2 regions of the Streptomyces sp. NBC_01267 genome follow, and region 1 is predicted to be linked to the other one. Evidence: riboswitches for the same ligand, from Rfam matches in the RefSeq annotation. Region 1 holds a riboswitch; the other holds the start of a gene.

Evidence for each region. Region 1 has a riboswitch for glycine ahead of gcvP (aminomethyl-transferring glycine dehydrogenase). Riboswitches for the same ligand answer to the same signal wherever they lie in the genome.
Region 2: linked by a shared signal. The riboswitch ahead of gcvT (glycine cleavage system aminomethyltransferase GcvT) and the one ahead of gcvP (aminomethyl-transferring glycine dehydrogenase) in region 1 are both predicted to bind glycine.

What each region holds. Positions count from the first base shown of each region.
Region 1 is NZ_CP108455.1:984,445-1,000,163, forward strand. Features, by position in the region: gene OG709_RS04635 (DinB family protein) at 1-80, shown strand, start outside; gene OG709_RS04640 (MerR family transcriptional regulator) at 413-808, opposite strand; gene OG709_RS04645 (hypothetical protein) at 1,303-1,437, opposite strand; gene OG709_RS04650 (MFS transporter) at 1,382-2,116, shown strand; gene OG709_RS04655 (PhzF family phenazine biosynthesis protein) at 2,221-3,048, shown strand; gene OG709_RS04660 (CPBP family intramembrane glutamic endopeptidase) at 3,122-3,922, opposite strand; gene OG709_RS04665 (glutamate-cysteine ligase family protein) at 4,206-5,729, opposite strand; gene OG709_RS04670 (hypothetical protein) at 6,235-6,825, shown strand; gene OG709_RS04675 (DUF5999 family protein) at 7,127-7,330, shown strand; gene gcvP (aminomethyl-transferring glycine dehydrogenase) at 7,461-10,346, opposite strand; glycine riboswitch at 10,533-10,632, opposite strand; gene OG709_RS04685 (PRC-barrel domain-containing protein) at 10,765-11,136, shown strand; gene OG709_RS04690 (DNA polymerase IV) at 11,058-12,542, opposite strand; gene OG709_RS04695 (MerR family transcriptional regulator) at 12,609-13,175, opposite strand; gene OG709_RS04700 (bifunctional nuclease family protein) at 13,340-13,813, opposite strand; gene ftsR (transcriptional regulator FtsR) at 13,867-14,610, opposite strand; gene OG709_RS04710 (FHA domain-containing protein) at 14,628-15,494, opposite strand; gene OG709_RS04715 (DUF881 domain-containing protein) at 15,646-15,719, opposite strand, start outside.
Region 2 is NZ_CP108455.1:5,665,558-5,681,276, reverse strand. Features, by position in the region: gene OG709_RS26015 (thioesterase family protein) at 1-462, opposite strand, end outside; gene OG709_RS26010 (trimeric intracellular cation channel family protein) at 486-1,148, opposite strand; gene OG709_RS26005 (M1 family metallopeptidase) at 1,244-2,641, opposite strand; gene OG709_RS26000 (ABC transporter ATP-binding protein) at 2,833-3,933, opposite strand; gene OG709_RS25995 (ABC transporter ATP-binding protein) at 3,930-5,024, opposite strand; gene OG709_RS25990 (ABC transporter permease) at 5,021-6,031, opposite strand; gene OG709_RS25985 (ABC transporter substrate-binding protein) at 6,124-7,881, opposite strand; gene OG709_RS25980 (ABC transporter permease) at 7,926-8,924, opposite strand; gene OG709_RS25975 (enhanced serine sensitivity protein SseB C-terminal domain-containing protein) at 9,296-10,069, opposite strand; gene OG709_RS25970 (enhanced serine sensitivity protein SseB) at 10,197-10,931, opposite strand; partial or broken gene OG709_RS25965 (AAA family ATPase) at 11,024-11,701, opposite strand; glycine riboswitch at 11,830-11,925, shown strand; gene gcvT (glycine cleavage system aminomethyltransferase GcvT) at 12,071-13,186, shown strand; gene gcvH (glycine cleavage system protein GcvH) at 13,254-13,634, shown strand; gene glyA (serine hydroxymethyltransferase) at 13,645-14,907, shown strand; gene OG709_RS25945 (L-serine ammonia-lyase) at 15,075-15,719, shown strand, end outside.

The sequences.
Region 1 (15,719 bases):
TGATCCATCACGGCGCCGAGATCTCCCTGCTGCGCGACCTCTACCGCTGGCAGGACGGAGCCGGACCGCACCGAATATGACTTTCGGCAACCGTCGATCGAGCTTCGGAGACTGGAGACTTACGTGGAGTCCGTGACGCTCCATGGCTGCTGCCGCTGATAGGCCTCACGATCTTCAACCGCCGTTCTGCCTTCCCTACGTTCTCCTTCGGGACAGGACAGCGTCATCTGCCGTCGCCGATATGCCTTCTGGCGACAGCGCTGACTAGCGTTGATCATCCTTCAGTGGCAATCGATCAGCGATCACTGGCACAGGTCAACGGTTCTTGGCCGACTTGGGTGCGTTCGGATCGCTGAAAGCCCGAGGCCACCTTGGTGTGACCGCCGCGGAACGGTGGGCGGCCAGGTCGGTCTCAGTCGTCCTCGGCCGTACCGGAGGAGAGGAGTCCGCAGTTGTCGAAGTTCATGCACCCGCAGGCCAGGCAGTCGGCGACCGCGTTCCGCAGAGCCTGGGTGTCCTCGATGAACTGGTCCAGCTCGGGGATCTTGCGTTCGGCGAGAGCACGCCATTGCCGGGTGGCACCACGGTCCGCGGCGCTGTCCAGCAGCCGGCGGATCTCGGACAGGGTGAAACCGGCTCGCTGCGCCATTTTGATCAGCGCGATCCGGCGCACGGTGCCGACCGGATAGACGCGTCGGCCCCCGACCCGCTCGGCGGGCGTCAGCAGGCCGACGCTCTCGTAGTAGCGCAAAGCCGAGGGCTGCATCCTGACCCGCCGTGCGAGGTCCCCGATGCCCAGCTTCCGCACTGGTGCCCCCTTGACTTCAAGCGCGCTTGAACCACCAGTCTGACGCGGTGACTCTCTCATCGGCAACGCGGCTGCTGCCACGGACATATCGGCCGCTGTTCACTCATCCTCCGTTCCGTCGGCTCCTCCCGGCCCTGGCGGCCTCCGACCTCGGTGACGGGATGAGCGTGGTCGCCGTGGCGTGGCTGGCCGTTCTGATCGCGCCTCCTGGCCGGTCCGGCCTGGTCGTCGGCGCTGCGGTCGCCGCGTACGCCCTTCCCGGGGCCGCTGGAGCGCTGCTCTTCGGCCGTTGGCTACGTCGACTCCCCGCCCAGCGGCTGCTGGCCGCGGACGCGTGGCTTCGCGCGGTACTTCTCGGCTGTGTGCCCGTGGCCTGGGCCACGGGGGTCCTGCACCCGGTGGTGTACCTCGTGCTCCTCGCCGGTTCGTCGGTGCTGCATGCCTGGGGAAGCGCGGGAAAGTACTCCCTGATCGCCCGGATACTTCCCCCCGGATCAGCGGCTGCCCGCGAACGCGCTGGTCAGCTCGTGCACCTCCGCGTCCGTCATCATCGGACCCGCGCTCGCCGGATTCCTGGCGACAGCCGTCAGCCCGGCCTGGATCCTCGGCCTCGACGCCGTGTCCTTCACCGTCCTCGCCGTACAGGTCGGCCGGCTGGGCAACGTGGCCGGGACGACAGCGACGGCTGCGCCCATCGGGTCCGGCCGATCGGCGGCCGGGCTGAACCTGCTGCGCGGGCAGCCGGAACTCCTGGGGATTCTCGCCCTGACGTGGTTCTTCAACTTCCTCTACGGACCGGTGGAGGTCGCACTCCCGTTGCACGTCACCGAAGACCTTCACTCCGGCGCGAACCTCCTCGGGCTGTACTGGACGCTCTTCGGAGTGGGTGCCGTTCTCGGTGCCCTGTCTGCCGGCGCCCTGCGCAGATTCCCGCTCCGGCCGGTCACCCTGGGCATCGTCGCCGGTTGGGGCCTGACGCTGGTGCCGTTCGGCCTGGGTGTTCCGGCGGGTGTCTCACTCGTCTGCTTCGCTCTGGGCGGTGTGGTCTACGGACCCTTCACCGCACTGTCCTTCACCCTGTTCCAGGACCGCACCCCGGCAGCTCTGCTGACCACGGTCCTGGCTGTCCGAAGCGCCGCCCTTCTCACCGCCGCGCCGGTGGGCACCGCGTTGGGCGGCCCTCTCACCGCCGCCATGGGCCCCCGGACGGTGCTGGCCGTTTCGGGAATCGCCACCATGGTGCTGGCCGTCGCCGGCGCCGCAGCGCGCGTGCGGGGAAGACGGCGGCCAGCTCCTCGGCCGGTCTGACGGGTGGTGGTTCAGGCGGTTCACGCCGTCAGCGGGCCGAAATCAGTCAACTTCCCGGCAATTGGCCTTGGTCCGAAGCGTTTCCCCGCACCTACGGTCGGGGCATGCGGATTCGAATCGTCGACGCCTTCACCGATCACCCCTTCACCGGCAACCCGGCCGGGGTCCTGCTCCTCGACTCCTTCCCGGACGACAGCTGGCTCCGACACGTGGCGGCGGAGGTGAACCTCTCCGAGACCGCCTTCGCCCACCCCCTGCCCGCCGGTGGCGAAGCCGACTGGGCGCTGCGCTGGTTCACCCCGGTCACCGAGGTCGACATGTGCGGTCATGCCACCCTGGCCACCGCGCATGTCCTGCACACCACAGGTGTCCTGAGCGGCACGGGCGCCGTGCCGGGCACGGTGCGCTTCGCGGCGCGCTGTGGTCTGCTCTCGGCGACGGCGCGGGAGGACGGCGCCATCACGCTGGACTTCCCCACCTCGCCGCTCACCCCTGAAGTGGTACCGGACGGCCTGGCCGAGGCGCTGGGTGCCCCGGTGGTCTCGGTCCGGGACACCGGACCGCACCTCGGGGATCTGCTCGTCGAGGTCGCCGACGAACAGACGGTCCGCTCCCTCTCGCCGGACCTCGCCGCGCTCGTGTCCCACTCCGAGCGGGGCATCATCACGACCGCCGCGGCCGAGGACCCCACCCGCGGATACGACTACGTCTCGCGCTGCTTCTTCCCCGGCGTCGGCATCGACGAGGATCCGGTGACCGGAAGCGCCCACACCGCGCTGGCCCCGTTCTGGTCTGCCAGGCTCGGGCGGAACGATCTCACCGGACTGCAGGCTTCGGCCCGCTCCGGCCTGGTACGCACCTCGGTACGCGGCGACCGCACCCTGCTCACCGGCGGTGCGGTGACCGTCATCGACGGCGAGCTGCTCGCCTGACCGGCAGCCGACGGGCCCATCGACAAGGAGGGGGCGCACGGCGGTGCCGTACGCCCCCCGTAGCCCCCTGCGCTCACCCGGTGGGCAGCCACCCGACCTTGCCCGCGAGCAGCGCGTACCCGACGAAGGCCCCGATGTCGAGCAACGAGTGCGCCACGACCAGCGGCCCCACCCGCCCCCATCGCCGGTACAGCAGGACGAACACCACGCCCATCGCCATGTTCCCGAGGAAACCACCGACCCCTTGATAGAGGTGGTAGGAGCCGCGCAGCACCGCACTCGCCACCAGGGCGCCCATCGGACTCCACCCGAACTGCCCCAGTCTGCGCAGCAAGTACCCGACGACGATGACTTCCTCCAGTACGGCGTTCTGCACCGCCGAGAGGATCAGCACCGGAATCTTCCACCACACATCGGGCAGCGATTCGGGCACCACCGTCAGATTGAACCCGGTCGCCCGCGCCCCCAGGTAGAACGCCAGCCCCAGGCTCCCGATGCCCGCCGCGACCATCGCTCCACGGCCGAGGTCCGGCCAGGGTCTGCTCCGGTCGAAACCGATGGCCCGCAGGCCCGAACCCTCCCGCAGCAGCAGATGCACCACCAGGGCGACCGGCACCAGGGCCGTCGCGATGCCGAACAGCTGCCAGGCGAGATCGAGCCATGGTCGCCCCGGCGCGTAGGAGCCGTTGAGGTTGGCGGCCTGGTGCTTGAGTCCTCCCGGTTTCGTGAGTGCTCCGACAAAACTGATCAGCGCCGACACGCCACTCGCACCGAGCGAGAGTGCGAGCACGAGCACCGTTTCGGACCGCAAGAACCGCTGTGGCACTCCTCCTGTGGGAAGAGAATCAGCCACCTGCACGCCCTCCGCCTGCACACCTGCCTCCAGTTGGCCAATCGCGCCTGTCCCCGGCACCCTGCCGCTAGGGTCTCGAAAGCAGATACGAAGATCGTGTGCGACAGGCCGGGGGCGGGCGCCAATTCGATGGCGCGCCCGTCTTCTGTTCACTCTTCATGAGAGGCGCACCACCGCATGGGACGTCACAGCTTGCCCGATGTACCTGTGACACCTGGAACCCGGCCCCCGTCCCGGCACACCGCATCGCCGCCGGCCCCGTAGCTGCGGTGACCGGCATCGGAGCCCCCCGTGCGCCGCCCCGTCACCTCAAGCGCGCGGAGGCGTGCGCCGGTATCCCGACCGGCCAGGAATGCACGGGGTCGCCCAGGGCCATCAGCTCGATGTAGCGCCGGGTGGTGGCTGCCAGGGCCGCCTCGCGTTCCAGTCCGGCCTCCCGCGCCCGGTGGTAGGTGTCGACCTGCCAGGAGGCGCCGTTCGTCCGCCGTCTGCACCGCCCCTCGATGACGCCGAGGTAGTGGTCGCGGTCGGCGGGCTCGATCCCCCACGCATCGAGGCCCGCGGCGGCCAGCGGCAGCAGCTCGTCCCTGACGAGTTGCACGGCCGACAGCCGCGCCACGCCGCCCGCCCGCCCCTGCCGGGGCCATTCCAGCTCGGCCTCGATGCCGTACCGGCACGCGGCATCGAAATTGCGCGCGGCGGCTTCGAAGGGCAACCGCTTCCACACCGGTCGCGGTGCGTCGGCGAGCGCCCGCACCAGGCCGTAGTAGAAAGCCGTGTTGGCGATGACATCGGTGACGGTCGGCCCGGCGGGCAGCACCCTGTTCTCCACCCGCAGATGGGGTACGCCGTCGGTCACGTCGTAGACCGGCCGGTTCCAGCGGTAGACGGTGCCGTTGTGCAGTGCGAGTTCCCGCAGCCGCGGCACCCCGCCGTCGTCGAGCACCTGGAGCGGGTCCTCCTCGTCGCACAGCGGAAGCAGCGGCGGGAAGTATCTGAGGTTCTCCTCGAAGAGGTCGTACGCCGAGTCGACCCAGCGCTCACCGAACCAGGTACGGGGCCGCACGCCCTGGGTCCGGAACTCCGGGGGGCGGACATCGGTGGCCTGCAGGAAGAGCGGAGGTCTCGACTCCCGCCAGAGCTCCTTGCCGAACAGGAAGGGCGAGTTGGCGCCCAGCGCGACCTGCACCGGGGTGATGGCCTGCGCCGCGTTCCACACATCCGCGAAGCGCGCGGGGGTGACCTGGAGGTGCAACTGCACCGACGTACAGGCGGCTTCCGGGGCGATGGACCCGGAGGTGCAGGTCAGCCGCTCCACGCCCTCGATGTCGAGGGCGAAATCCTCACCGCGGGCGGCGCACATCTGATCGTTGAGGAGCATGTACCGGTCGGCGGACGAAAAGTTCGCCGGGACGAGATCCCGTCGGGCGAGCGTCGGCAGGATGCCGATCATCACGATGCCCGCGTCGACTTCCGCGGCTTTTCTGTGGGCGTACCCGAGACCGGTGCGGAGCTCCTCGGCCAGCCGGTCGAAGACCCGCCCGCCAAGCCGGTGCGGGACAATGTTCACTTCCAGATTGAACATGCCGAGTTCCGTCTGGAAATCCCCGCTCGCGATTCGGTCGAGAACTTCCGCATTCATCATCCGCGGCATGCCGTCGGCGCCCGCGAGATTGAGTTCGATCTCCAGTCCCATGAGATTTTTCGGGCGGTCGAACCTCTTCTCCTCCAACAGCCTCCCCAGTCCCTCCAGACACCGCTGGAGCTTCCTCCGGTACTGCTGGCGGCCGGACGGATCCACTCCGTCTGCCTCGACCTTTTCCCCCATCGAAGTGCCCCTCCCGGGTGGCCGGTCACGGCGGCAGCCGCGGCGTCACGGTCGATAATGCCCAGACTCAATGATCGGTAACTCCCCGCTCGGCGCCCAGGACGAGTAGGGTGGCCAGAAGTGTCGCGTGGCACATTCGCTCGGCATGACGCCTGAAGCAGTTACCGGCTCCGTGGAAGTGGTGAAAGACGCCGACGCGTTTCGGCCGACCACGCGCACAGAGAGCTTCGAGGCCGGAGACTTACACGCACAGCAAATCGGGATAATCTCCGCAGGAGAAAGACCGAATATCGACTTGTTCGCAATATTCGTGTCAGCTAGCCGAAACATGTTGTGAACACGTGTCGTATAAACTCCGCGAACGAGGCAGAGAGTTGGCGCCCCGGCCCCCGGAGAGTGCAACACCCTCCAAGCCCCACGGCCCCCCTCTGACCCCCGCATTGCTGACAGTGCCGTCCGCACCGCCCACGCACCACCGTGTCTCCGAAGCGAGAGGCAATCACTTATGCCGCTGTATGTCCCCCCGGCTCCCGCGCCGGCCCTGCGCAGCGTCCTCGCGGCACTCGGTTCCCCCACTGCCGTCCGCGAGGCCCGTATGCCGGCCCTTCGCACCGCTCAGGGTCCACTGACCCCCGAACTGGCCCTGCCCGTCCACGTACTGGACCAGATCATGCCGAACGGTGGAGCCCCACGCACCCGGCTCACCGGCTGGCGCTTCCTGATCCACAGCGGTGATCGTGCGGTCGCCGCGGCGGAGACGAAACTGACGGCGGACGGCTGGACCTTCTCGCACTTCTTCGAGGGTCCGTACATCTCCGCCACCGGCAACGCGCTGCGTCAGGCCGAGGCGATGAACACCCCGTTCCAGCCCAGGCTGCTGTCCGTGCCCGAGCTCTACATGCTGACCCTGTGGCTGCACAGTGACACCGGCGCCGACGCCTCGGTCTCCGGCACCATGCCCGCCCCTTCGGATCTGCTGGTACCCCTCGCACCCGCACCGCCCGGGATCGCCGCGCACCGCCCGCACCGGGCGAGCGACCTGCTTCCGGTGATGACACTGCGGCTGTCTCCGCCGCTGCTGGGCTCTCCCGCCTGACGCCGCCCGAGCCAGTCGGCCCGCCCCGTGACCGCCCGTCGGGTCACGGGGCGACTTGGTTCCTCCCCCATCCGGACTAGCCCGGTGCGGCCACCCCGAACCACCCGAGAAGTCAGCGGAGTTGGCCTGAACCGTCCGCACGGGTGATGCGTCCTCAAGCTGTAGCAAGTGCTGCCGCGAAATCCCTGCGGATCGACGCCCGTAGGGCAACACTGGGACCGATCGACTGATACGGGGGGCGGCCATGAAATCCGCATCGAGCCGCAGGACACTCACCACAACGCAGCGAAAGAACGCATCCATGTGCCAGCACCAGCCATCCTGCCCGTCAGCCACCTCCGCCGACCGTGAGGCCGCGATCCTCGTGGCGCACCACCCGGAGCAGGGCTGGAGTCTGTTGTGCAACGGCGTCCTCGTCTTCGAGGACACCGGCGAACTGCTGCCGGACGGGCAGATCATCGCCCCGCACCGCCCACTGGGTGCGGGGCTGGCGACGGCCGCCTGAGCTCCGGGGCGCGGCACGGTCCGCGCGGGGAGACCGAGCAGGCACGACTGTCAGAAGCGACGAAGCCACACCGGAGACGACGAAGGGCCGGCCCGGGAGACATCCCCGAACCGGCCCTCATGCATGTCCGTCAGCTGTCGTACTCGTCCAGCGGCGGGCACGAGCACACGAGGTTACGGTCGCCGAAGGCTCCGTCGATACGGCGCACCGGCGGCCAGTACTTGTCGGCGGGCGACACCCCGGCCGGGAACACGGCCTCGTCCCTGCTGTACGCGTGGTTCCACTCACCACCGAGCGCGGCGGCCGTGTGCGGAGCGTTGCACAGCGGGTTGTCGTCCGCCGCCCACTCCCCGGACGCCACCTTCTCGATCTCGGCACGGATCGCGATCATCGTGTCGCAGAACCGGTCGAGTTCCGCGAGGTCCTCGCTCTCGGTCGGCTCGATCATCAGCGTCCCCGCCACCGGGAACGACATCGTCGGCGCGTGGAAGCCGTAGTCGATGAGGCGCTTGGCGATGTCGTCGACGCTCACCCCGGTCGCCTTCGACAGCGGGCGCAGATCGACGATGCACTCGTGCGCCACCAGCCCGTCGGGGCCGGTGTAGAGCACCGGGTAGTGCGGCTCCAGCCGCTTGGCGATGTAGTTGGCGGCCAGCACGGCGACCTGAGTCGCGCGCTTCAGCCCCTCGCCGCCCATGAGGCGCACGTACGCCCACGAGATCGGCAGGATGCCGGCCGAGCCCCACGGTGCGGCCGAGACCGGGCCCACGCCCGTCTCCGGGCCCGCGGTCGGCTGGAGCGGGTGGTTGGGGAGGTACGGCGCCAGGTGGGCCCGTACGCCGACCGGGCCGACGCCGGGGCCGCCGCCGCCGTGCGGGATGCAGAAGGTCTTGTGCAGGTTGAGGTGAGAGACGTCCGAGCCGAATTTGCCGGGCTTGGCGAGTCCGACCAGCGCGTTGAGGTTGGCACCGTCCACGTACACCTGGCCGCCCGCGTCGTGGACGGCCGCGCAGATGTCGGTGATGTGCTCCTCGAAGACGCCGTGCGTCGACGGGTAGGTGACCATCAGGACGGACAGTTCGTCGCCGTACTTCTCGATCTTGGCGTGCAGGTCGTCGACGTCGACGTCGCCGTCCTCGCGGGTCTTGACGACCACGACCTTCATACCGGCCATCACGGCGCTGGCGGCGTTGGTGCCGTGCGCGGAGGACGGGATGAGGCAGACGGTACGGCCGGTGTCGCCGTTGGCCCGGTGGTACGCGCGAACGGCCAGCAGACCGGCGAGTTCACCCTGCGAACCGGCGTTGGGCTGCAGCGAGACCTTGTCGTAGCCGGTGACCTCGGCGAGCCGGTCCTCCAGCTCGTGGATGAGCGTCAGGTAGCCCTGCGCCTGCTCCACCGGGGCGAAGGGGTGGATCGCACCGAACTCGGGCCAGGTCACCGGTTCCATCTCGGTGGTGGCGTTCAGCTTCATGGTGCAGGAGCCCAGCGGGATCATGCCCCGGTCCAGCGCGTAGTCGCGGTCCGCGAGCTTGCGCAGGTAGCGCAGCATCGCGGTCTCGGAACGGTGCTGGTGGAAGACCGGGTGGGTGAGGACGGCGTCCTGCCGCAGCAGGGCGTCCGGCAGCGCGTCGGCGGTCCGCTCGTCGAGCGCCGCTATGTCGCCCTCGACGCCGAAGGCGGACCAGACGGCGGTCAGTTGGGTACGGGTCGTGGTCTCGTCGCAGGAGACGGACACCAGATCCGCGTCGACCCGGTACAGGTTGACACCGGCCGCGCGGGCGGCGGCGACGACCTCGTCGGACTTCCCACCGGTCCGTACGGTCAGGGTGTCGAAGTACGCGCCGTGCACGACGTCGACGCCCGCGGCACGAAGCCCCTCGGCGAGGATCGCCGCGTAGCGGTGGGTGCGCCGGGCGATCTCGCGAAGGCCGTCCGGGCCGTGGTAGACCGCGTACATCCCGGCCATCACCGCGAGGAGCACCTGTGCGGTGCAGATGTTGCTGGTGGCCTTCTCGCGGCGGATGTGCTGCTCACGGGTCTGGAGCGCCAGCCGGTAGGCCTTGTTGCCGTCGGCGTCCACCGAGACACCGACCAGCCGCCCCGGCAGGCTGCGCGCGAACTTGTCCTGTACGGCCATGAACCCGGCGTGCGGACCGCCGAAGCCCATCGGGACACCGAAACGCTGGGTGGTGCCCACCGCGATGTCGGCGCCGAGTTCACCGGGCGAGGTGAGCAGGGTCAGCGCCAGCAGATCGGCGGCGACGGTGACGATCGCGCCGAGCTCGTGGGCCTGCTCGATGACGGGCCCGATGTTCTGTACCCGGCCGGAGGCGCCCGGGTACTGGAGGAGCACGCCGAAGACGCCGCGCTCGGCCACCTCGGCCGGGATGCCGTCGCTCAGATCGGCGACGACGACCTCGACACCGGCCGGTTCGGCGCGTGTCCTGATCACCGCGACGGTCTGTGGCAGCGCGTCGGCGTCGACGAGGAAGACACCGTGCTTGACCTTGCCGACCCGGCGCGCGAGCGACATCGCCTCGGCTGCCGCGGTGCCCTCGTCGAGCAGCGAGGCGCCCGAGGTCGGCAGACCCGTGAGGTCGGCGACGACGGTCTGGAAGTTGAGGAGCGCTTCGAGACGGCCCTGCGAGATCTCCGGCTGGTAGGGCGTGTACGCCGTGTACCAGGCGGGGTTCTCCATGACGTTGCGCAGGATCACCGGGGGCGTGAAGGTGCCGTAGTAACCGAGCCCGATCATCGGGGCGAGCACCTGGTTGCGGTCGGCGAGCGAGCGCAGCTCGGCGAGCACCTCGGCCTCGGTACGTGCCTCCGGAAGGTTCAGCGACTCGGCACTCTTGATCACGTCCGGCACTGCGGCCGACGTGAGCTCGTCCAGAGAGCCGTAACCGACATGGGCGAGCATCTTGGCCTGGGCGCCGGCGTCGGGCCCGATGTGGCGCTGCTCGAAGGGGGTGCCACGCTCCAGCTGGGAGAGCGGAATGCGGTGGGCGGTCATGGCGGAGGCCTCCTGGTCGATACGACCTGCGAGGGGTACCACGGCACGGGTACCCGGACGGCCTCCCCCTCTGTCATCTCAACCTGAGAGTTTCGCCGGCAGTCGATCGACGTGCCGACTTTCACCGTCGGTGAGGAAGGGATCCGGACGTGCCCGCCCGGCGCCCGCCCTGCTTTCCAGAGTGACCTCGTCCGTGCGGTACGTGTGCCTGAGAGATTCCGGGGAGGATTTGCTCCTTCGGCGCCTTCGGAAGAACTTCTCCGAAGGACTCTCCCGCGCGGGGTCAGTAGCCAATGGCCAGCCTACCAGCGAGATAGATCGCGCTGCGTTCGAGTGGCCGAAGCCCCGGATCTGCACTTCTGTAGGGGTGATCACCTCCCCGGTGACCAGAGAGACGTTGCGATCAGTTGGAGGGACCGTGCAGACCGACATCGATCCGCGCAGCCTGATCGGCCGCAAGGCGTTCGACCGCAATGGCAACAAGATCGGCACGGTGGACGAGGTCTACCTCGACGACGCCACCGGGGTACCGGAGTGGGCCGCCGTACGCACCGGCCTCTTCAGCCGTGACGCCTTCGTCCCGCTGGAGCCGAGCGAAATGGTGCAGGAGACCCTTCGGGTGCCCTTCGACCGCGCCCTGATCAAGGACGCCCCGGACTTCGGCGTGGGCCGCCATCTCTCCCCGGAGCAGGAACTCCAGCTCTACCACCACTACGGCCTGGACGTCTCGGCCCCCGCCGCGCCCCCTCCCCCGGACCGGGACTTCGGGCGGCTCGCGAGCGACGACTGACGGTCCTGGCCGGTCGGCTCCGACGCCCCGTCCGGGACGACCGGCACCAGCGGCAACGGGTCCGACGGCTCCAACTCGGGGTCGTCGATCCGGAAGGTCCGCACCCGGCCGGGCGCAGTCGAACCAGGTTCCTCGAACCGGACCGTCACCCGTCCCACCCCGCTCCCCTGCACCCACCCGGCCCCGTACACACCGTGGTGGACGTCGTGCCCGGCGAGCCAGTGACGTTCGGGGGGCGGCTGCGGGCCGGCGCCGGGCACCTCCACGGTGTCCGCGCCCGCCGCCGCTTGCTTCTCGTCGGTCGCCGACGTCTCCAGCACGGCAGCCCGCTCGGTGGCGGCCTGCGCGAAGAGATCCTCCTGGGTGAAGTCCGCAAGACCGGTGACGCCCACACCGAGCAGCCTGACGCCGCCGGTGGTGTCCACCGACTCCAGCAGCCGCCCCGCCGCCTCTCGCACGACCTCCGGGTCGTCCGTGGGCCCCCGGAGGGTCTCGGAACGCGTCAGGGTGGAGAAGTCGTACCGCCGGACCTTCAGCACGACCGTCCTGCCCGACCGCCCGGCGGCCCGCAGCCGCTCCACACACCGGTCGGCCAGCCGTACCACCTCCAGCCGCACTCGCACCCGGTCGTGCAGATCCACATCGAAGGTGTCCTCCACGGAGACCGACTTGGTGTCCCGCTCGGCGACCACCGGCCGGTCGTCGTGCCCGATCGCCATGCGGTAGAGGGAACCGCCGTGGGCCTTGCCCAGCAGACGTACGAGCTCGTCCTCACCGGCCTCGGCCAGATGGGACACCGTGGTCATCCCGGCCCGCCGCAGATGCTCACCGGTGGCAGGACCGACGCCCGGCAGCGTCCGCACGGTCAGCGGTGCGAGCAGCTCCCGCTCCGTGCCCGGTTCGATCAGGACCAGGCCGTCCGGTTTGGCCCGCTCGGAGCCGATCTTGGCCAGCATCTTGGACCCGGCGAGGCCCACCGACCCACTCAGCCCGGTACCCGCCAGGATGTCTCTCCGCAGCTGCTCGCCGGTACGCAGCGCCGACCTGCTGTCATCGGCCACCCCGCCCGCCTCCAGGTCCACGAAGGCCTCGTCCAGGCTCAGCGGCTCCACCAGCGGGGAGAGCTGCCCCAACAGCTCCATGACCTGGTTGCTCACCTCGCGGTACAGGGCGAAGCGAGGCACGAGGTACGCGGCGTTCGGGCAGAGCCGCCGCGCCTGCGCCATCGGCATCGCCGAGTGCACCCCGAACCGCCTGGCCTCGTACGAAGCAGTGGAGACGACGCCCCGGGGCCCCAGCCCGCCGACCACCACCGGTTTCCCGCGCAGGCTCGGCTTCGCCGCCTGTTCCGCGGCGGCGAAGAAGGCATCCATGTCCAGATGCAGGATGGTGGGCGCGGCTCTCACACCACCGATGCTGCCTCACGGCACTGACAATCGGGCGGTGCGCCGCTGACAGCGGTCCGGGCGGGGTCAGACGGCCCGGTTGCGCCGTCTGGCCAGCTCGTCGGCCGGGTTGTGCCCGATCAGGGTCTCGCCGGTGTCGACGCGCTCGCCGTGCAGCTGTGAGAGCGCGCTCTCCACATCACGCCACACGACCCCGACGGCGATACCGAAGATCCCCTGGCCCCCCTGGAGCAGCCCCACCACCTCGTCGGGCGAGGTGCACTCGTACACCGTCGCGCCGTCGCTCATCAGCGTCACCCGGTCGAGATCCAGGGCTCCGCGGTCCCGGAGATGGTGGACTGCGGCGCGGATGTTCTGAAGGGCGACGCCTGTGTCCAGGAACCGCTTCACGATCTTGAGAACGACGACATCCCGGAAGCTGTACAGCCGCTGGGTGCCGGACCCGTGCGCCGGCCGCACACTCGGCTCGACCAGCCCCGTACGCGCCCAGTAGTCGAGTTGCCGGTAGGTGATACCTGCCGCCGCGCATGCGGTCGGCCCCCGGTAGCCGACGGTGTCGGTCGTGGGTTCGGCTGCTGAGCCGTGAAGCGGATACGTCCCGCCCGCCGCCGTACCGTCGCCGCTGCTTCTCACGCCGACCTCCGTCCTTGACCTGCCCTCTCGACGGTAGGCAGTCACTTGAGGTGCGTCAACGATCGCCACACTCGGCACGCCGAGTGATAATCACCCTAAGAGTGGTTTCGCGTGCCCCGCTTCGGGGAAAGGCTTGCCGAATGCGCGGGCACCCCCGCCGAGCCTCACTGGCTGTTGGTCCCGAAATCTTCCGGCGAGATCTGGTCGAGGAATTCGCGGAACTTCTCCACCTCGTCCTCCTGCTCGTCGGGGATCGCGATTCCCGCATCGTCGAGGACCCCGTCGCTGCCGTAGATCGGAGTCCCGGTGCGCAGGGCGAGCGCTATGGCGTCGGACGGCCTGGCACTCACCTCGACCCCGCTCGCGAAGACCAGCTCCGCGAAGAAGACCCCGTCGCGCAGGTCGGTGATGCGCACTTCGGTGAGCTCCTGGCCGACCGCCTCCAGGACATCCTTGAAGAGGTCATGAGTCAGCGGCCTGGCTGGAGCCATGCCCTGCTGGGCGAAAGCGATCGCGGTCGCTTCCCCAGGGCCGATCCAGATAGGGAGATACCGGTCGCCTCCCACTTCACGCAGGAGCACGATCGGTTGGTTGGAGGGCATTTCCACCCGGACACCCACAACGTCGAGCTCGTTCACACAGCAACCCTAGGACGTGCCCGGCAGGTTTGGGTAGTCGGGCTCCCCCATGATCAGTACAACCGGACCCCGAGAGAGGTCTGTACCAGCGCCGCGTGCAGCCGTACCGTCAGCGCCGCGAGCTCTCTCGTGGTCGTCTCCGCATGCACTCTGGTCTGCGGATTACGGTTCAGCCGGAGCGGGGCCACGACCTGTTCGATCAGCCCGGACTCACGATCGGCCGCGGCCTTCATGGCCCGGAGATGACGGGGCTCCAAACCAAAACGGCCCAGTTCGGCCACAAGCCTGGCCACGTTCACGGCCTCGGCGTCGTAACCGCCCTCGGGCACCGGCGCGATCAAACCGTACGACTCCCACTCGGCAAGGTCCTCCGCCCCGATCCCGGCGGCAGCGAGCAGCTCGTCGCGGCCCACCCGGGTGGCCGTGGGACCCCCGGACCCGTCGTCCGGCGCCCCGTCGGCGCGCGCCAGAGCGGCACCGGGCGCGGGAAGCTGGATCTGCTCCCCACGGCCCAGCGCGTCGAGATGGTCACGGATGACCCTCAGTGGCAGATAGTGGTCCCGCTGCATCCTCAGGACCTGAGCGAGCCGCTCGACGTCCGCCGGACCGAATTTCCGGTACCCGGAGGACGTGCGCTGCGGCTCGACCAGTCCCTCGGCCTCCAGGAAGCGAATCTTGGAGATCGTGACCTCGGGAAACTCGTCCCTGAGCAGATTGAGCACCGTGCCGATACTCACCAGCCGGTCGCTCTCGGTGGCGGTGCCCCGATCGGCACCGCCTGTCGATGAATGCAGCATGGACCTTCCCTGAGGGGTCACACGCCCCGCTGGCTCGCGTAGAAGACCAGCCGGTACTTGCCGATCTGCACCTCGTCACCGTTGGCCAGCGCGACAGCGTCGATGCGCTCACGGTTGACGTACGTGCCGTTGAGGCTGCCGACGTCCGAGACGGTGAAACCGCCGTCGGCACCCCTGCGGAACTCCACATGGCGCCTTGAGACGGTGACGTCGTCGAGGAAGATGTCGCTCTGCGGATGACGGCCCGCTGTGGTCAGCTCACCGTCCAGCAGGAAGCGGCTACCGGAATTCGGACCGCGACGCACCACCAGCAGCGCAGAACCCGGCGGCAGAGCGTCGACGGCCGCCTGGGCCTCGGGCGAGAGCGAAGGCGAAGCGGTCTGCCCCGTCACCTCCGCCTCGTACGCCTCAAGTCCGGAGATGGAGATCGTCGAAGTGGTCTCCGAGGGCCGCTCGGGCACTCCGGCCCGCAGCGGCGCCCCGCAGTTGGAGCAGAACCGACTGGCCTGGGCATTCTGGTGGCCGCACCTCGTACACACCGGCATGGACGCATCCTCCTGCCGCGACTGCCCCGCGTGGGCATTGGTTGCGTACGGATCCGAGGGAAACCCTCGACCCGCACTTGAGGTTGACGCTTCACCAAAACCTATGCGCCCCTGACCGGCAGGGTCAACAGACGACGCACCCTGATCACCCGAATTGTCCCGGCCGGGCTGACCCACCTCGTCACGGAACAGCGGGCGGTCCACGCCCTGGTCCTCGCCCTCCACATGGCGTGGGGCGCGGTGACGTGCGTTTTCCTCACGTGCACTCTTGCCGAACAGCTTCCCAAACAACTTCACGGGCGATTCCCCTTGACTGAAACAGACCCGCCCGTGGGGCAGGACGAACTCTCAATGAACACACCTGCCGAACCGGACATCCTTACAACGTCCGTATCCCCCAGACAGTTTCCACCACGCACCCCGCTTCTGGTGCGCCGACCCCCCGCAACCTCATCCCCTTGTCCCGCAGCCCTCAGGCTCCCCCGTGCCACTACGAGGAGGACCGAGCGTAGTCAGGCTGCTTCGCCGGTCGCAAGGCGTCCACGACGATCTTCTCAGCAGGTG
Region 2 (15,719 bases), 4.7 Mb from region 1:
CGATCCCGGAATGGGCGCGGGCCCGTCGGAGGAGCCGAGGCAGTGCTCGATCGGCGGGATGACCGGCGGCTTCGCCGTGGTGCGGACGTCGTCGGGGAGCGCGTCCAGGTCTCCGTACGAGGCGAGCACCCGGATCCGCTCGACCTCGGTGCCGTCCTCGGCGTACTGGAAGAGCGAGGCCTGGCCGGTGGAGAGGGTGCGCCCGCTGCGGACCAGTTGGGTGCGGATCACCGCGGGCCCCGGACGGGACGCCGTGACGTAGTGCGCGGAGACCGAGAACGGGTCGGAGTGCGGCAGGGCGTCGCCGAGCGCGCGGGCGATCACCGCCAGCAGATAGCCGCCGTTGACCGCCTGGATGATGGTCCAGCCCGCGGAGAGCTCCGCGTCGTAGACGCCTTCTTCACGACGGGTGACTGCGGTGTCGCGGTCGAACTCGCTGTCCCCGATGGATGCCTGTGCCATGGACAGCACCGTACACCGCAAAGTTACTCGTCGGTAGAGACGGCCGACGAGCGACGGTTCCAGGCCCGTGAGGCCCGCCAGTGGAACCGCAGCGCGAGCAGCCGCAGTACGAAGCAGGTGACGGCCGCGAGAGTGCCGGTGGTCGCGGTGAGCACGTCGAACCGGAGGAAGAGCACCACCATGGTCGCCCCCACGATCGCCGGTACCGCGTAGAGGTCACGGTCCCAGCGCACCAGGGAGGGCGTCTCGTTGGCGAGCACGTCGCGCAGCACACCGCCGCCGACCGCGGTCGCCAGCCCGAGTACGGCGGACGAGGTGAGCCCCAGCCCGTAGTCGTACGCCTTGGTGGTGCCCGTCACGCAGAAGAGCCCCAGCCCCGCCGCGTCGAAGACGTTCACCGCGCCCTGGATCCGCTCGACCTCGGGATGCAGGAAGAAGACCAGCGCGGCGGCTATCAGCGGCGTGACGAAGTATCCGAGGTCGGTGAAGGCCGCGGGCGGGATCGCGCCGATCACGATGTCGCGGAACAGGCCTCCGCCCAGCGCTGTGACCTCGGCGAACACCGCGATGCCGAAGACATCGAAGTTCTTCCGGACGGCGAGCAGCGCGCCGGAGATCGCGAACACGAAGATCCCGACGAGGTCGAGCGAATGCTGGACGGAGGCGTTGAAGAGGTCATGGAGCACCCGACAGTTCTACCTTTTACGACCGGGTCCGGTTGCTACCGGCCCAGCGGCCACCGGCCCGACCGCCACCGGCCCGACTGCCGCTGGTCCGGCTGTTACTGGTCCAGCGCCGGCCTGCCGGTCGTGTACAGCCACTTGTCGAAGAGGTCCCCGAGGTGCTGCCCGGAGATCTTCTCCGCGAGGGCGGTGAACTGCGCCGTATCGGCGTTGCCGTAGCGGCGCGCCTTCGCCCAGGCGGGCAGCAGCCGGAAGAAGGCCTTGTCGCCGATCCGCTCACGCAGCGCCTGCAAGGTCATGGCGCCGCGCTGGTAGACGGCGGAGGCGAACATCGTGTCGCGCTGCGGGTCGGCGACCTCCGTCTGCCAGAAGGACGAGGTGCCGGGGCGCGAGTTGTAGCCCGCGAGGAACGCGTCGTGGGCCGAGCGGGTGCCCCGGTGCTCGGCCCACAGCCACTGGGCGTAGGTGGCGAAGCCCTCGTTGAGCCAGATGTCCTTCCACTGCTTCACCGAGACCGAGTCGCCGAACCACTGGTGGGCCAGCTCGTGCACGATCGTCGACTCGTCGCGTACGGCCGAGTAGCTCGGCTTGGACTGGGTCTCCAGCGAGAACCCGGCCTGCGGCATGTCGTCGACGACCGCGCCGGTCTCCTCGAAGGGGTAGGGCCCGAAGAGCTTCGACCAGTAGTCGGTGGCCTCGGCGGTCACGGCGTACACGTCGACGGCGTTGCTGTGGGCGAGCACCGGGTCGATCGCCACGTAGATCGGCGTACCGCCCGGGGTCCGGCCGGTCCTGACGTCGAACTTCCCGATGGAGGCGGTCGCGAGGTAGGTGGCCATGGGCTTCGACTCGCGCCAGTGCGCGACGGTGGACGCGCCCTGGGTACGGGTGGAGACCAGCCGTCCGTTGGAGACACCGGTGAGCCCCTCGGGCGCCTTGAGGGTGATGTCGAAGGAGGCCTTGTCGGAGGGGTGGTCGCTCGAAGGGAACCAGGTGGACGCCGCGTTGGGCTCACAGGCGACGAAGACCCCGTCCGAGGTCTTCATCCAACCGTAGTCGGAGCCGAAGACGATCGGACCGCTGAGCGCCTGCGGCACGCCGCCGTAGACGACCTCGGCGGTGAAGGTGCGGCCCTTGCGCAGGGCGTCCCCGGGGGTGATCCGCATCTCGTCGCCGGAGCGCGTGAAGCGGGCGCGTCTGCCGTTCACCTCGACCGAGGTGACGTCCAGCTTCTGGAGGTCGAGGTCGAAGGACGAGAGGTTCTGGGTGGCGCGGGCCGTGAGCGTCGTACGGCCGTCGAGCCGGCCGGAGCCGGGGTCGTACGCGATGTCCAGCCCGTAGTGCAGGGCGTCGAAGCCGCCGTTGCCCAGCTGCGGGAAGTACGGGTCTCCGATCCCGGCGGACCCGGGTGAGGGTGCGGGGGATGCCGCGATCAGACAGAGGGACGCCGTCGCTGTCGCGAGGGCCGCCAGACGTGCCGAACGGGAGAGTGCCAAGAGTCTGCCCTTCGTGCGTGCGCCGTTGGTACGGACACACAGACTCTGCACTCCCCCGTTTCGGCATGTTCATGACTTTGCCAAGTCGTCATTGCCGCACCGTCGTTGCCACGTCACACGGCCGTTGCCACGTCACGCCGCCGTTGCCACGTCACGCCGTGGCTGCCACGCCGGCATGGGCGGCGCCCCGGCTACTTGCCGTCCGGCTCCTCGGCGGCGGGCGCCGGTGCGGGCACCTCGACGGGGGTTTCCTCCGGGTGGTGACAGGCCACCTGGTGCCCGGTCTTCAGCGCCACCAGCGGCGGCTCCTGCGTCTTGCAGACGTCCGTCGCCTTCCAGCACCTGGTGTGGAAGCGGCAACCGCTCGGCGGCGAGATGGGCGAAGGCACGTCCCCCTCCAGCCGGATCCGGTCGCTCTTGGCCCCCTTGCGCCGGGGGTCGGGCACCGGAACCGCCGAGAGCAGCGCCTTGGTGTACGGATGCATCGGCGACTCGTACAGCGACCTGCGGTCCGCCAGCTCGACGATCTTGCCGAGGTACATCACCGCGATGCGGTCCGAGACGTGGCGGATGACCGAGAGGTCGTGCGCGATGATCACGTACGTCAGGCCGAGTTCGCTCTGCAGGTCGTCCAGCAGGTTGACCACCTGCGCCTGGATCGACACGTCGAGGGCCGAGACCGGCTCGTCGGCGACGACGAGCTTGGGCCGCAGGGCGAGTGCGCGGGCGATCCCGATGCGCTGGCGCTGGCCGCCGGAGAACTCGTGCGGGTAGCGGTTGTAGTGCTCGGGGCTGAGGCCCACCAGCTCCAGCAGACCCTGGACCTCCTTCTTCACGCCGCCCTCGGGCTCGACGCCCTGGAGCCGGAAGGGGGTGCCCACGATCCCGCCGATGGTGTGGCGCGGGTTGAGCGAACCGTAGGGGTCCTGGAAGATCATCTGGACGTCGCGGCGCATCGGCCGCATCTGCCCCGCGGAGAGGTGCGTGATGTCCCGCCCCTCGAACTCGACCTTGCCGCCGGTCGGTTCGAGCAGCCGGGTGATCAGCCGGCCCATGGTCGACTTGCCGCAGCCGGACTCGCCGACGACACCCAAGGTCTCCCCCGGGTACACGTCGAAGGACAGCCCGTCGACCGCCTGGACCGCCCCCACCTTGCGCTTGAGCACACCCTTGGTGATCGGGAAGTGCTTGGCCAGGTCGGTGACCTTCAGGAGCGGCTCCGCAGCGGCTCCCGCGGAGTCCTTCGACGTCTGCTGCGGAACCTGCGCAGCGTTCTTCGTCTCATCAGTCACAGCTTCGGCGCAATCTCTTCGGTCCAGATCTTTTCCCGCTGGGGCCGCGACAGGTGGCACGCGGAGAAGTGCCCGTCGGTGCTCTCCCGCAGCTCCGGACGCTCGGTGCGGGTGATGTCGTCCTTGGGCACATCGGCGTACGGGCAGCGCGGGTGGAAGGCGCAGCCGGACGGGACGTTGATCAGGCTGGGCGGCGAGCCCTTGACGGGCACCAGCCGCTCGGTCTGCTCGCGGTCGATGCGCGGCATCGAGCCCAACAGGCCCCAGGTGTACGGGTGCTGGGGCTCGTAGAAGACCTTCTCGGCGCTGCCGCGCTCGATGCACCGGCCCGCGTACATCACCAGGAGGTCGTCCGCGATCTCGGCGACGACGCCGAGGTCGTGGGTGATGATGACGACCGCCGAGCCGAACTCCTGCTGGAGGTCGCGGATGAGGTCGAGGATCTGCGCCTGGACGGTGACGTCCAGGGCGGTCGTCGGCTCGTCCGCGATGAGCAGTTCGGGGTTGTTGACCAGGGCCATCGCGATCATCGCGCGCTGGCGCATACCGCCGGAGAACTGGTGCGGGTAGTCGTCGAAGCGCCGGCCGGGCTCGGGGATACCGACCCGGTCGAGCATCTCGACGGCGCGCTTCCTGGCGGTCTTCTTGTCGACCTTGTTGTGGACGCGGTACGCCTCCACGATCTGCGCGCCGATGCTGTAGTACGGGTGCAGCGCCGACAGCGGGTCCTGAAAGATCATGGCCATCTTCCGGCCGCGGAGGGCACGTACCCGCTCGGGTCCCGCCCCGATCAGCTCCTCGCCGTCGAGCCAGATCTCGCCGGAGATCCGGGCCCGGTCCGAGGTGTGCAGCCCCATGATGCCCAGCGAGGTCACGGACTTGCCCGAGCCGGACTCGCCGACGATACCGAGGGTCTGACCGGCCTTCAGGTCGAAGCTGACGCCGTCCACGGACTTGACCAGACCGTCGTCGGTGTCGAAGTGGATCCGCAGGTCCCGTACCGAGAGGAAGCCCTTGGCGTCGGTGGCCGTACCGGTCGTGCCGCCGCTGTTCGCGGGCTCGCCCGGATCCGTCTTGCGCACGTCGCTCATGAGAGCCTCACCCGGGGGTCGATCGCGGCGTACACGAGGTCCACCAGCAGATTGCAGACAACGATGAAGAAGGCGGCGACCAGCGTCACACCCATGACGACGGGCAGGTCGCTCTTGGTGACGCCCTCGATGGCGTAGGCGCCCATCCCCTGGAAGGAGAAGACCGTCTCGGTGATGACGGCGCCACCGAGCAGCAGCGCGAAGTCCATGCCGAAGATGGTCACCAGCGGGGTCAGCGCGGCGCGCAGACCGTGCTTGACGACGACGTTGCGCTCCCGCAGGCCCTTGGCCCGCGCCGTTCTGATGTAGTCCTCGCCCATGGTCTCCAGCATTCCCGCGCGGGTGAGCCGGGCGTAGAGCGCCGAGTACAGGAACGCGAGCGTGCACCAGGGCAGGACCAGATTCCAGGCCCAGTCCGCCGGGTTGGTCGTGAAGGGCACGAAGTGCACGTTGTCCCAGAGCGTCCAGTGGAAGCTGAACAGGGCGAGCGAGACCATGCCGGTGAAGAACATCGGCAGGGAGACACCGGCCAGGGCGACGCCCATGGCCAGCCGGTCGATGATCGTGCCGCGCTTGAGCGCCGAGACCACACCGGTGGCCACACCCGAGACGACCCAGATGACCGCAGCACCGACGGCCAGCGACAGCGTCACCGGGATGCGCTGCTTGATCTCGGGCCAGATCGCCGAGTGGGTCTTGAAGGAGTAACCGAAGCAGGGCGCGTGGCAGACAGCCGGGTCGGGCCCGAAGTTGTAGTGCGCACCGGCGACGATGCCCTTGATGAAGTGCCAGTACTGGAGATACAGGGGCTGGTCGAGCCCCAGGTTCTTCTTGACGGCGGCGATGACGTCCGGGTCCGGGCTCTTGCCGACGTACTGGGCGGCCATGGAGTCGGTCGTCTGCCCGCCGAGACGGGGGACAAGGAAGAAGATCGCGAACGTGACTGCGCTGACCACCAGCAGCAGCAACACCGCGGCGAAGACGCGTCGGATGATGTACGCAGCCACAGCCGTGCGGCGCCGGGTCGGCCGGACGGGATACGCCCGGCCGACCCGGCACCTTCACCTGCCTTTCAGGGGGTGCTGTCGATGAACAGGTGTTACTTCTTGGTCGAGGTCATCAGCACGTAGTCGTACATACCGAGGTACGCGTCGGTGACCGTGACGTTCGCCGCCGAAGTCGGGCGGTACAGCAGGTTCTTGCGGTAGAAGAGCGGCACGACGGACGCGTTCTCCATGACCTTCTGGTCGACGTCGCCCCAGATCGCGTTGCGCGCGGTGGTGTCGACGGTGCCGATGCCCTTGACGAGTTCGGCGTTGATCGCCTTGTCGTTGAGCTCCATCAGGTTGGTGCCACCGGAGGCCTTGATCGCCGTGCCGTCGACGATCTGGTCGAGGAAGCCGTAGCCGGTCGGCCAGTCGGCGCCCCACGCCATCATCATCATTCCGGCGTTGTTCTTGTGGACCCAGGCCGGGACGCCCGCGAAGTCGGTGAAGTACTTGTCCGCCGGGAACGTCTTGATGTCGGCGGTGATGTTGATCTTCTTGAGGCTCTGCTGGAGCTGCGTGGCGTTGGTGACCTCGTCGGGACGGTCGGAACGCGCGGTCAGCGTGGTGTGGAAGCCCTTGGGCTTACCGCACTTGGCCAGGTACTCCTTGGCCTTGGCGACGTCACCCTTGTTGCCCGGCGTCGGGTACAGGTCGAACTTCTTGTAACCGGCCACGGTCGGCGGGATGACCGTCGTCGCCGGGTCGCCCTTGACGCTGCCACCGATGGAGTCGACCATGCCGGCCTTGTCGGTGACGTACTGGACGGCCTTGCGGCAGTCGACGTTGTCGAACGGCTTCACGTTGACGTTCAGCGCCAGGTACTGCAGGGCGCCGGCGTACGGGTTGTCCGTCTTCGCCTTCTCGGCGGGCTTGACCAGGACCTTCGGCTGCGTCTTCGACTGCAGTCCGGTGCCGTTGATGTCGGCGGTGGACGTGTCGTTCAGCAGGTGCTCGTCGACCGTGGTGGGGTTGACGTTCAGGTTCAGGACGATCTTGTCCGGCAGCGCCTTGCGGACCGGGTCGGTCTTCGGGTCCCACTGCGGGTTGCGGACCAGCGTCGCGCCACGGCTCTCGCTGTACGAAGCGAACTTGTACGGGCCCGAGGAGACCATGTGCTGGACATAGGCGGCGCCCTTGTCGGCCTTCGCCGGCACGGGGGCCGTCTGCGAGAAGGCCGCGAGGTAGTCCATGTCCGCGAACGGCTTGTTCAGGTGGAAGACGATCGTCGAGTCGTCCGGCGTCTCGATGGACTTCAGACCGTCCGCCGACTTGTCCTTGTAGGGACCCTTGTACTTGTCACCGCCCGCCAGGTACGCCTTGAAGTACGTCGGGCCGTTGGACAGCGCCTCGGGCGCGAAGTTGCTGCGCTCGATGGCCCACTTGACGTCCTTCGACGTGATCACGGTGCCGTCGTCGAACTTCACGCCCTTGCGGAGCGTGTACGTCCAGGTCTTGGCGTCCGGGCTGGCCTTGCCGAGCCCCGTGGCCAGGTCGGGCACGAGCTGGAGGCTGTCCTTGCCCGCGGCGGGCTTGAAGGTCACCAGGGCACGCGCGTAGAGGCGGGAGAAGTTCTGCACCCAGCCGTAGTACGTGTTGCCCGGGTCGAGGGAGTCGGGACCGCTGGAGTGCTCGTAGGTGACCGTCCCCCCCTTCTTGTCGGTCTTGTTGACGATGCTCGTCAGACCGGCGTCGGCCTTGGCGTTACCGCCGCTGCCTCCGCTGCCGCTGTCGCTGCTGCCACAGGCGGTCGCGGCCAGTCCCAGCGCCACCGTCACGGCTATCGCCGCTGCCGTCTTCCTGCTGTTCATCGTGAGGAAAGCCCCCTCGGTTGTCCGGTGCGGCACGGCCGCGATTACTTGCCACGGGGGTCGAGTGCGTCACGCAGCCCGTCCCCCAGCAGATTGAAGGCCAGCACGGTGATGAAGATCGCCATGCCGGGAATGACCATGAACATCGGGTCCACCTGGTAGAGGTCGACCGCGGTGGACAACATGCCGCCCCAGGAGGCCTGCGGCGGTGCGATACCGACACCGAGGAAGCTCAGGGACGCCTCGAAGAGGATGTTGGTGGGAATCAGCAGCGTCGAGTAGACGAGGATCGGCGCGATCAGGTTCGGCAGCAGCTCGCGGAAGAGGATGAACGGGCCGCGCGCGCCCAGCGAACGGGCCGCCTCGACGAACTCCCGCTCCCGCAGGCTCAGCGTCTGCGCGCGGACGATCCGGCCCATGTAGGGCCAGTTGAAGAAGCCGATCACGAAGATCAGTACGACGATACGGAGCGTCAGACCGTCCAGGCCGAACGCGTGGCCCTGGAGCGAGGCCGAGATGGAGATCGCGAAGAGCAGCAGCGGGAAGGCCAGGAACGTGTCCATCAGCCGGCTGATGCCGCTGTCCACCCAGCCGCCGTAGAAGCCCGCCACCACGCCCATCACGACGCCGATGACGACGGAGAGCAGCGTGGACCCTGCGGCGACGACCAGCGAGACCCAGGAACCCTCGATGATGCGCGCGAGGATGTCCCGGCCGGTCTGCGGTTCGACGCCGAGCGGATGGCTCCAACTGATGCCGCCGAAGCTGCCCTTGGGCGCCAGCAGGGTCGGGTCGACCAGGCTCTGGTGGAAGCTGTTGGGGTCGAGTCCGAACATCGCCTGGATCGGCTTGGACAGGATGGCGACCAGGACCAGCAGGAGCACGACGATGCCGCCCGCCATGGCGACCTTGTCCCGCTTGAAGCGCGTCCAGGCGATCCGGCCGAGCGACCGGCCCTCGATCTGGCTCTGCGTGGCCCCCGTGAGTACTGCCTCCGGCTGCGCTTCGGCAGTCGCTCCGGTGGTCTCGATCGGTGCGGTCACAGTGCCTTAGACCCCTCCCGGCCGGTGGTGGCCGGCCCGTACCTGCCGCGGTGGCGGCTGCTGTGCGTGAAGCGCATCGGGTGATGCCACTGGTGGTGTCACTGAGCTGAGTTGATGCCGCTGTGCTGAAGCACCGGACGGGTCCTCAGCGGCATGTCGCACACGGACACGACGATGCGCGTTAGCGGGGAGTCTTCATGGCGGTTGCGATCACCCGCCAGACCTGACGGGGAATGTTTGCGCAAACGTGATGCGCTCAATGAGCTTCCGTTATCCGGACGTCGGAGGCGGCTGAGCGGTAAACCTGCGTACGAATCCCGCAGATCGGACATGGCGCCCAACAGGCGCTATCGGCGCTTTAATTGGGACGGTCAGCCTACCGGCGGGTACCCGTACCCGGCCGCCGGTGCGGGCGCCACCTGGGCCTCGCGGTCGTAGAACGGACGGGAGTTGGCGCGCAGCCACATCCCGACCGGGTCGTACTCGTCGGACATCGCCACGGTCGAGACGGGCAGCCCTTCGGGCACGGCGGCGATCGACTGCTGCATCATCGCCCGCACGGAGTCGATGGACTGCTGGCTCGTGTCGTACAGATCGAGACCGATGGCCAGATAGGGCGTGCCGAGCGCGGGCTGCACCCAGACGCGGCGCAGGGAGCGGACCGCGGGCGTGTGGTGGGCGCTCTGGGTGAGCAGCGCGTAGAACTGCGGGATGTCGATGGCCGGTTCGGACAGCCGGAGCGGCCCGGCGGGCATCCGGTCGAGGCCGGTGGCGATCCGGCGCAGATCGGTCCACGGGATGCCGACACCGCCGCCGGGGGCGTGCGGGTTGAGCCAGATGCCCCAGCGGTCCGGGTAGAGGGACCGGGCGAGGTCGCGCCCGGTGACCACTTCGTGCGAACGGTTCCAGCCGGAGACCGCGAGTTCCTGGGCGGAGGTCACGCAGGGGGCGTAGCCGAGGCCTTCGATCTCCATGTTCCCGTACTGGGCGTCGGGTGCTCCTGCCTGACCGTGCCAGAGCAGCATCCAGACCTGGCTGTCGGCGAGTGCGTGCAGCAGTGCCTCGTAGGCGTCGTACCGCCCGGGGGTCACCTGGCGCAGCATGTGCTCGACCTGCCCGGCCGCCGCCGTGCCCGACGCACTCACTCTGGGTTCCGCCCCTCTTCGATCCGCCTTCCCCCGGCTACCGCCGGGAGGCAACCCCACCGGCCGCCCGCCCACCGGTCATTCCACGCATCCAACCAGCTTAGGCCGGTCCGTGCCCGGTCACCCCCTACGACGCGGACCTGACATAGAAGGGCCTGATCTTCTCCAGCATCCAGTCGGTGACCGGGTCCTGTGCCACGTCCAGCAGGACGAGGTTGACCGGCCAGGGGACCGCGACCCGGCCGAGTGCCCGGCCGAGCGCGTCCATCGGGGCGTTCCGGCCCGCGCCGTCCCAGGTCGCGAACTCGACGCCGACGAAGAGGACCGGGTCGCCGCCCTCGATGGAGGCGAGTGCCCGGCGGGCCGAGCGCACCACGCCCGTCTCCTCGAACTCGCCCGCCGCAGCGGAGAGGAAGTCGACGGGCTCCTCCTGCCAGTCCGGTTCGAAGAGCCGCACCCTGCCGCCGGTCGCCGGGCCGTCCAGCGAGGTGTGTCCCGCCCGGCACAGCTCGGCCACGGCGGGCGGCGGCAGCGGCATGCCGACGGCGCCGCCCGGGTTCACCGCGATGCCCGCCTGCGGCGGCAGCCCGCGGGCGAACTCGACCGCCGGAGCCACCGTGAAGGAGAAGTGCGAGCCCATGCACCGGACGAACTGCGCCTCGGAGCTGAAGACCGGGACGTACGCCGCGCCCTCGATGTCGAGCATGGGCAGATCGAGCGAACTGCTGTCGTTCCCACCGCCGTTGGGCAGCGGGACCCAGACGCTGCTGCGCCCCAGCACCTCGATCAGCCGGCCACCCGCTTCGGGGTTGCCGATCGAAGCGGCCAGTACCTCTTCGAGCTCATTGCCCGGCCATGCCATGTCCACCGAGGTATCCCCTTCTCACCGGTCGTCTGCCGGACGACCCTAACGACCCGGTGCGCGAGGTCGTCACTCCGGCCGTCGTTCCGGCCGTCCGCGAACCCGATGCGGCGCAGCACCGCTGCCGCGTCCCGGTCGAGCAGCACCGCGGATCCGCACCCGGCGGGCAGCAGTTCACGCTCCGCGTCCCGGACCAGCGCGGCCACCGCTCTGCGGTGCCTGGCGAAGGCGTACGCCGAGACGCCGCGGCCCCGCTCGGCCTGTCCCGCCCGTGCCACCTCCGGCGCCACGTCGAGCAGCAGCAGGTGCAGGGCGCGCCCGCGCCGCCGGGCCGCGCGGGCCAGCAGTCCGCGCACCCAGGACTGCGTACCGCAGTCGTGCACGACGACGCTGTCACCGGAGCGCAGGGCCCGCCACAGCCCGAGGTAGTGCGTGGTCCGCACCAGCGGCCGGTAGGTCCAGTACGGCAGGGACCGGGGCATCCGGCGCTCCCAGCGCTCCCGCGCGTCCTGCGAGTCGATCCGGTGGGCTACGGCCCGCCGTAACAAGGTGGACTTGCCGCTGCCCGGGAGCCCCGACACGACCACCACGTCCCCGGCGGCGAAGACCAGGCCGTACGGGCTGCGGCCGGCCCGCTCGCGCAGATCACGGACCGTGGACACCGTACGGTCGCCCCCGGCCGTACGCGGGCGGGGCCCTGGGCGCACGGGCACCGGCCGCGGTCCGCCGGTCGCGCTGTGGACGTGCTGCCCCTGGCCTTGCCCGTTCATGAGCACTCCCCCTGTCGGGCCCCCCGGCTACCTGCCCACGAAGGGTAAAGAAAGAGTAATGCGATACGGGCGGTTCGCTGCCGGTCCGGGCATGCGATGATGTGCGCGCCAACTCCATACAGGCCGTTCGAATCCGCGCGGGAGAGTCCCCGACCACTGGTCGGGGCGCCGAAGGAGCAAGTCCCTCCCTTGTAATCTCTCAGGCCCCGTACCGCGCGGACGAGGCAGATCTGAAAAGCGGGCCGCCCTGGTGCGGTCCCACCCAAGGTGCAAGCCGCGCCCTCTCGACAGGCGCCGGCGAACCTCTCAGGTTCCGATGACAGATGGGGAGGAATCGTCCTCACCTGTCATGCCCCGGGAGCACCGCATATGAGCAGCACCCCCCGTCTCACCTCACTCGACGCCCTGCACCGTTCGCTGGGTGCGACCATGACCGACTTCGCGGGCTGGGACATGCCGCTGCGCTACGCCAGTGAGCGCGACGAGCACAACGCCGTACGGACCCGTGCCGGGCTCTTCGACCTCTCCCACATGGGCGAGATCACCGTCACCGGCCCGCAGGCCGTGGACCTGCTGAACTACGCGCTGGTCGGCAACATCGGCACCGTGGGCGCCGGCCGCGCCCGCTACACCATGATCTGCCAGGAGGACGGCGGGATCCTGGACGACCTGATCGTGTACCGGCTGGCCGACCAGGAGTACATGGTCGTCGCCAACGCCGGTAACGCCCAGACCGTGCTGGACGCGCTCACCGCCCGCGCCGAGGGCTTCGACGCCGAGGTGCGGGACGACCGGGACGCGTACGCGCTGCTCGCCGTGCAGGGCCCGGAGTCCCCCGGCATCCTGAAGTCGCTGACCGACGCCGATCTGGACGGGCTGAAGTACTACGCGGGCCTGCCCGGCACCGTCGCGGGTGTCCCGGCGCTCATCGCCCGTACCGGTTACACGGGCGAGGACGGCTTCGAGCTGTTCGTGGACCCGTCCGACGCCGAGAAGCTCTGGCAGGCGCTGACCGAGGCCGGCGCGGCCGTGGGCCTGGTGCCGTGCGGGCTCTCCTGCCGCGACACGCTGCGGCTGGAGGCGGGCATGCCGCTGTACGGCCACGAGCTGACCACCGCGCTGACCCCGTTCGACGCCGGTCTCGGCCGGGTCGTCAAGTTCGAGAAGGAGGGGGACTTCGTCGGGCGTACGTCCCTCGAAGCCGCCGCCGAGCGCGCCGCCGCCGCGCCGCCGCGCAAGCTGGTCGGGCTGATCGCCTCGGGCCGCCGGGTCCCCCGTGCGGGCTATCCGGTCGTCGCCGACGGCCAGGTCGTCGGCGAGGTCACCTCCGGCGCACCGTCGCCCACCCTGGGCAAGCCGATCGCCATCGCGTACGTCGACGCGGCGCACGCCGAGCCCGGTACGTCCGGTGTGGCCGTGGACATCCGCGGTACGCATGAGCCGTACGAGGTCGTGGCGCTCCCCTTCTACAAGCGCCAGAAGTGACCCACACCATCTCAGCCCGTAAGACCACCGTTCATCAGCACTCCCCCGCATCCAGGAGAATCAGGTCATGAGCAACCCCCAGCAGCTGCGTTACAGCAAGGAGCACGAGTGGCTGTCGGTCGCCGAGAACGGCGTCTCGACGGTCGGCATCACGGAGTTCGCGGCCAACGCGCTCGGTGACGTCGTCTACGCCCAGCTCCCTGAGGCCGGCTCCACGGTGACCGCGGGCGAGACCTGCGGCGAGCTGGAGTCGACCAAGTCGGTCAGCGATCTGTACGCCCCGGTCACCGGTGAGATCACCGCGGTCAACCAGGACGTCATCGACGACCCGTCGCTGGTGAACACCGCCCCGTACGAGGGCGGTTGGCTGTTCAAGGTGCGCGTCACCGGTGAGCCGGACGATCTGCTCTCCGCCGACGAGTACGACGCTTTCTCCGCCGGCAACTAGGGACTCCTTCATGTCGCTTCTTGATTCCTCCCTCCACGAGCTCGACCCGGACGTCGCCGCCGCTGTCGACGCCGAGCTGGTACGCCAGCAGTCCACCCTCGAAATGATCGCCTCGGAGAACTTCGCCCCGGTCGCGGTCATGGAGGCCCAGGGCTCGGTTCTCACCAACAAGTACGCCGAGGGCTACCCGGGCCGCCGTTACTACGGTGGCTGCGAGCACGTCGACGTCATCGAGCAGATCGCCATCGACCGCATCAAGGCGCTCTTCGGCGCCGAGCACGCGAACGTACAGCCCCACTCGGGTGCCCAGGCGAACGCCGCCGCGATGTTCGCGCTGATCAAGCCCGGTGACACGATCATGGGTCTGAACCTCGCGCACGGCGGGCACCTCACCCACGGCATGAAGATCAACTTCTCCGGCAAGCTCTACAACGTGGTCGCGTACCACGTCGACGAGAAGACCGGCGAGGTCGACATGGCCGAGGTCGCGCGCCTCGCCAGGGAGTCCCGGCCGAAGCTGATCGTGGCCGGCTGGTCCGCGTACCCGCGCCAGCTGGACTTCGCCGCCTTCCGCAAGATCGCGGACGAGGTCGGCGCGTACCTGATGGTCGACATGGCGCACTTCGCGGGCCTGGTCGCCGCGGGTCTGCACCCGTCGCCCGTCCCGCACGCGCATGTCGTGACGACGACCACCCACAAGACGCTGGGCGGCCCGCGCGGTGGCGTGATCCTCTCCACCGCCGAGCTGGCCAAGAAGATCAACTCCGCGGTCTTCCCCGGTCAGCAGGGTGGCCCGCTGGAGCACGTGATCGCGGCCAAGGCCGTCTCGTTCAAGGTCGCGGCGACGGAGGAGTTCAAGGAGCGCCAGCAGCGCACCCTGGACGGCGCCCGCATCCTGGCCGAGCGTCTGGTGCAGCCCGATGTCACCGAGCACGGCGTCTCGGTCCTCTCCGGCGGCACGGACGTGCACCTGGTCCTCGTCGACCTGCGCGACTCCGAGCTGGACGGCCAGCAGGCCGAGGACCGTCTCCACGAGGTCGGCATCACGGTCAACCGCAACGCGGTCCCGAACGACCCGCGCCCCCCGATGGTCACCTCGGGTCTGCGGATCGGTACGCCCGCGCTGGCCACCCGCGGCTTCCAGGCCGAGGACTTCACCGAGGTCGCCGACATCATCGCGGCTGCGCTGAAGCCCGCATACGACCGGGAGGCGCTGGCCGCCCGGGTCACCGCGCTGGCCGAGAAGCTCCCGCTGTACCCCGGCCTGAAGTAAACGCACCACATCGGTACGTTCACTATCCGTACGCTGTAAACCGTACGTTTTTGTACGAACCACGGGGCACCCGCACACTGAACAGTGAGCGCGGTGCCCCGCACCGTGTACCCCTTCTCTGCACCACCCCGGCAGACAAAGGCGTCTACCAAGATCTAGGAGTCCCCGTGGCCATATCGGTCTTCGACCTGTTCTCGATCGGCATCGGCCCGTCCAGCTCCCACACGGTCGGCCCCATGCGGGCCGCCCGGATGTTCGCGGCCCGCCTCAAGAACGAGGGTCTGCTGGCGCACACGGCCACCGTGCGCGCCGAGCTGTACGGCTCGCTGGGCGCGACCGGCCACGGACACGGCACCCCGAAGGCGGTGCTCCTCGGCCTGGAGGGTGAGTCCCCCCGTACGGTCGACGTCGAGCACGCCGACGAGCGCATCGACCAGATCCGCGGCACCGGCCGCATCAACATCCTCGGCGCGCACGAGATCGCCTTCGACTTCGACGCGGACCTGGTCCTGCACCGGCGCAAGGCACTTCCGTACCACGCCAACGGCATGACGGTCCTCGCGTACGACAGCGAAGGCGCCACGCTCCTGGAGAAGACGTACTACTCGGTGGGCGGCGGCTTCGTGGTGGACGAGGACGCCGTCGGCGAGGACCGCATCGTCCTCGACGACACCGTGCTGAAGTACCCCTTCCGCACCGGCGACGAGCTGCTGCGGCTCACCCGCGAGACGGGGCTGTCCATCTCCGCGCTGATGCTGGAGAACGAGAAGGCCTGGCGCACCGAGGCGGAGATCCGCTCCGGGCTCCTCGAC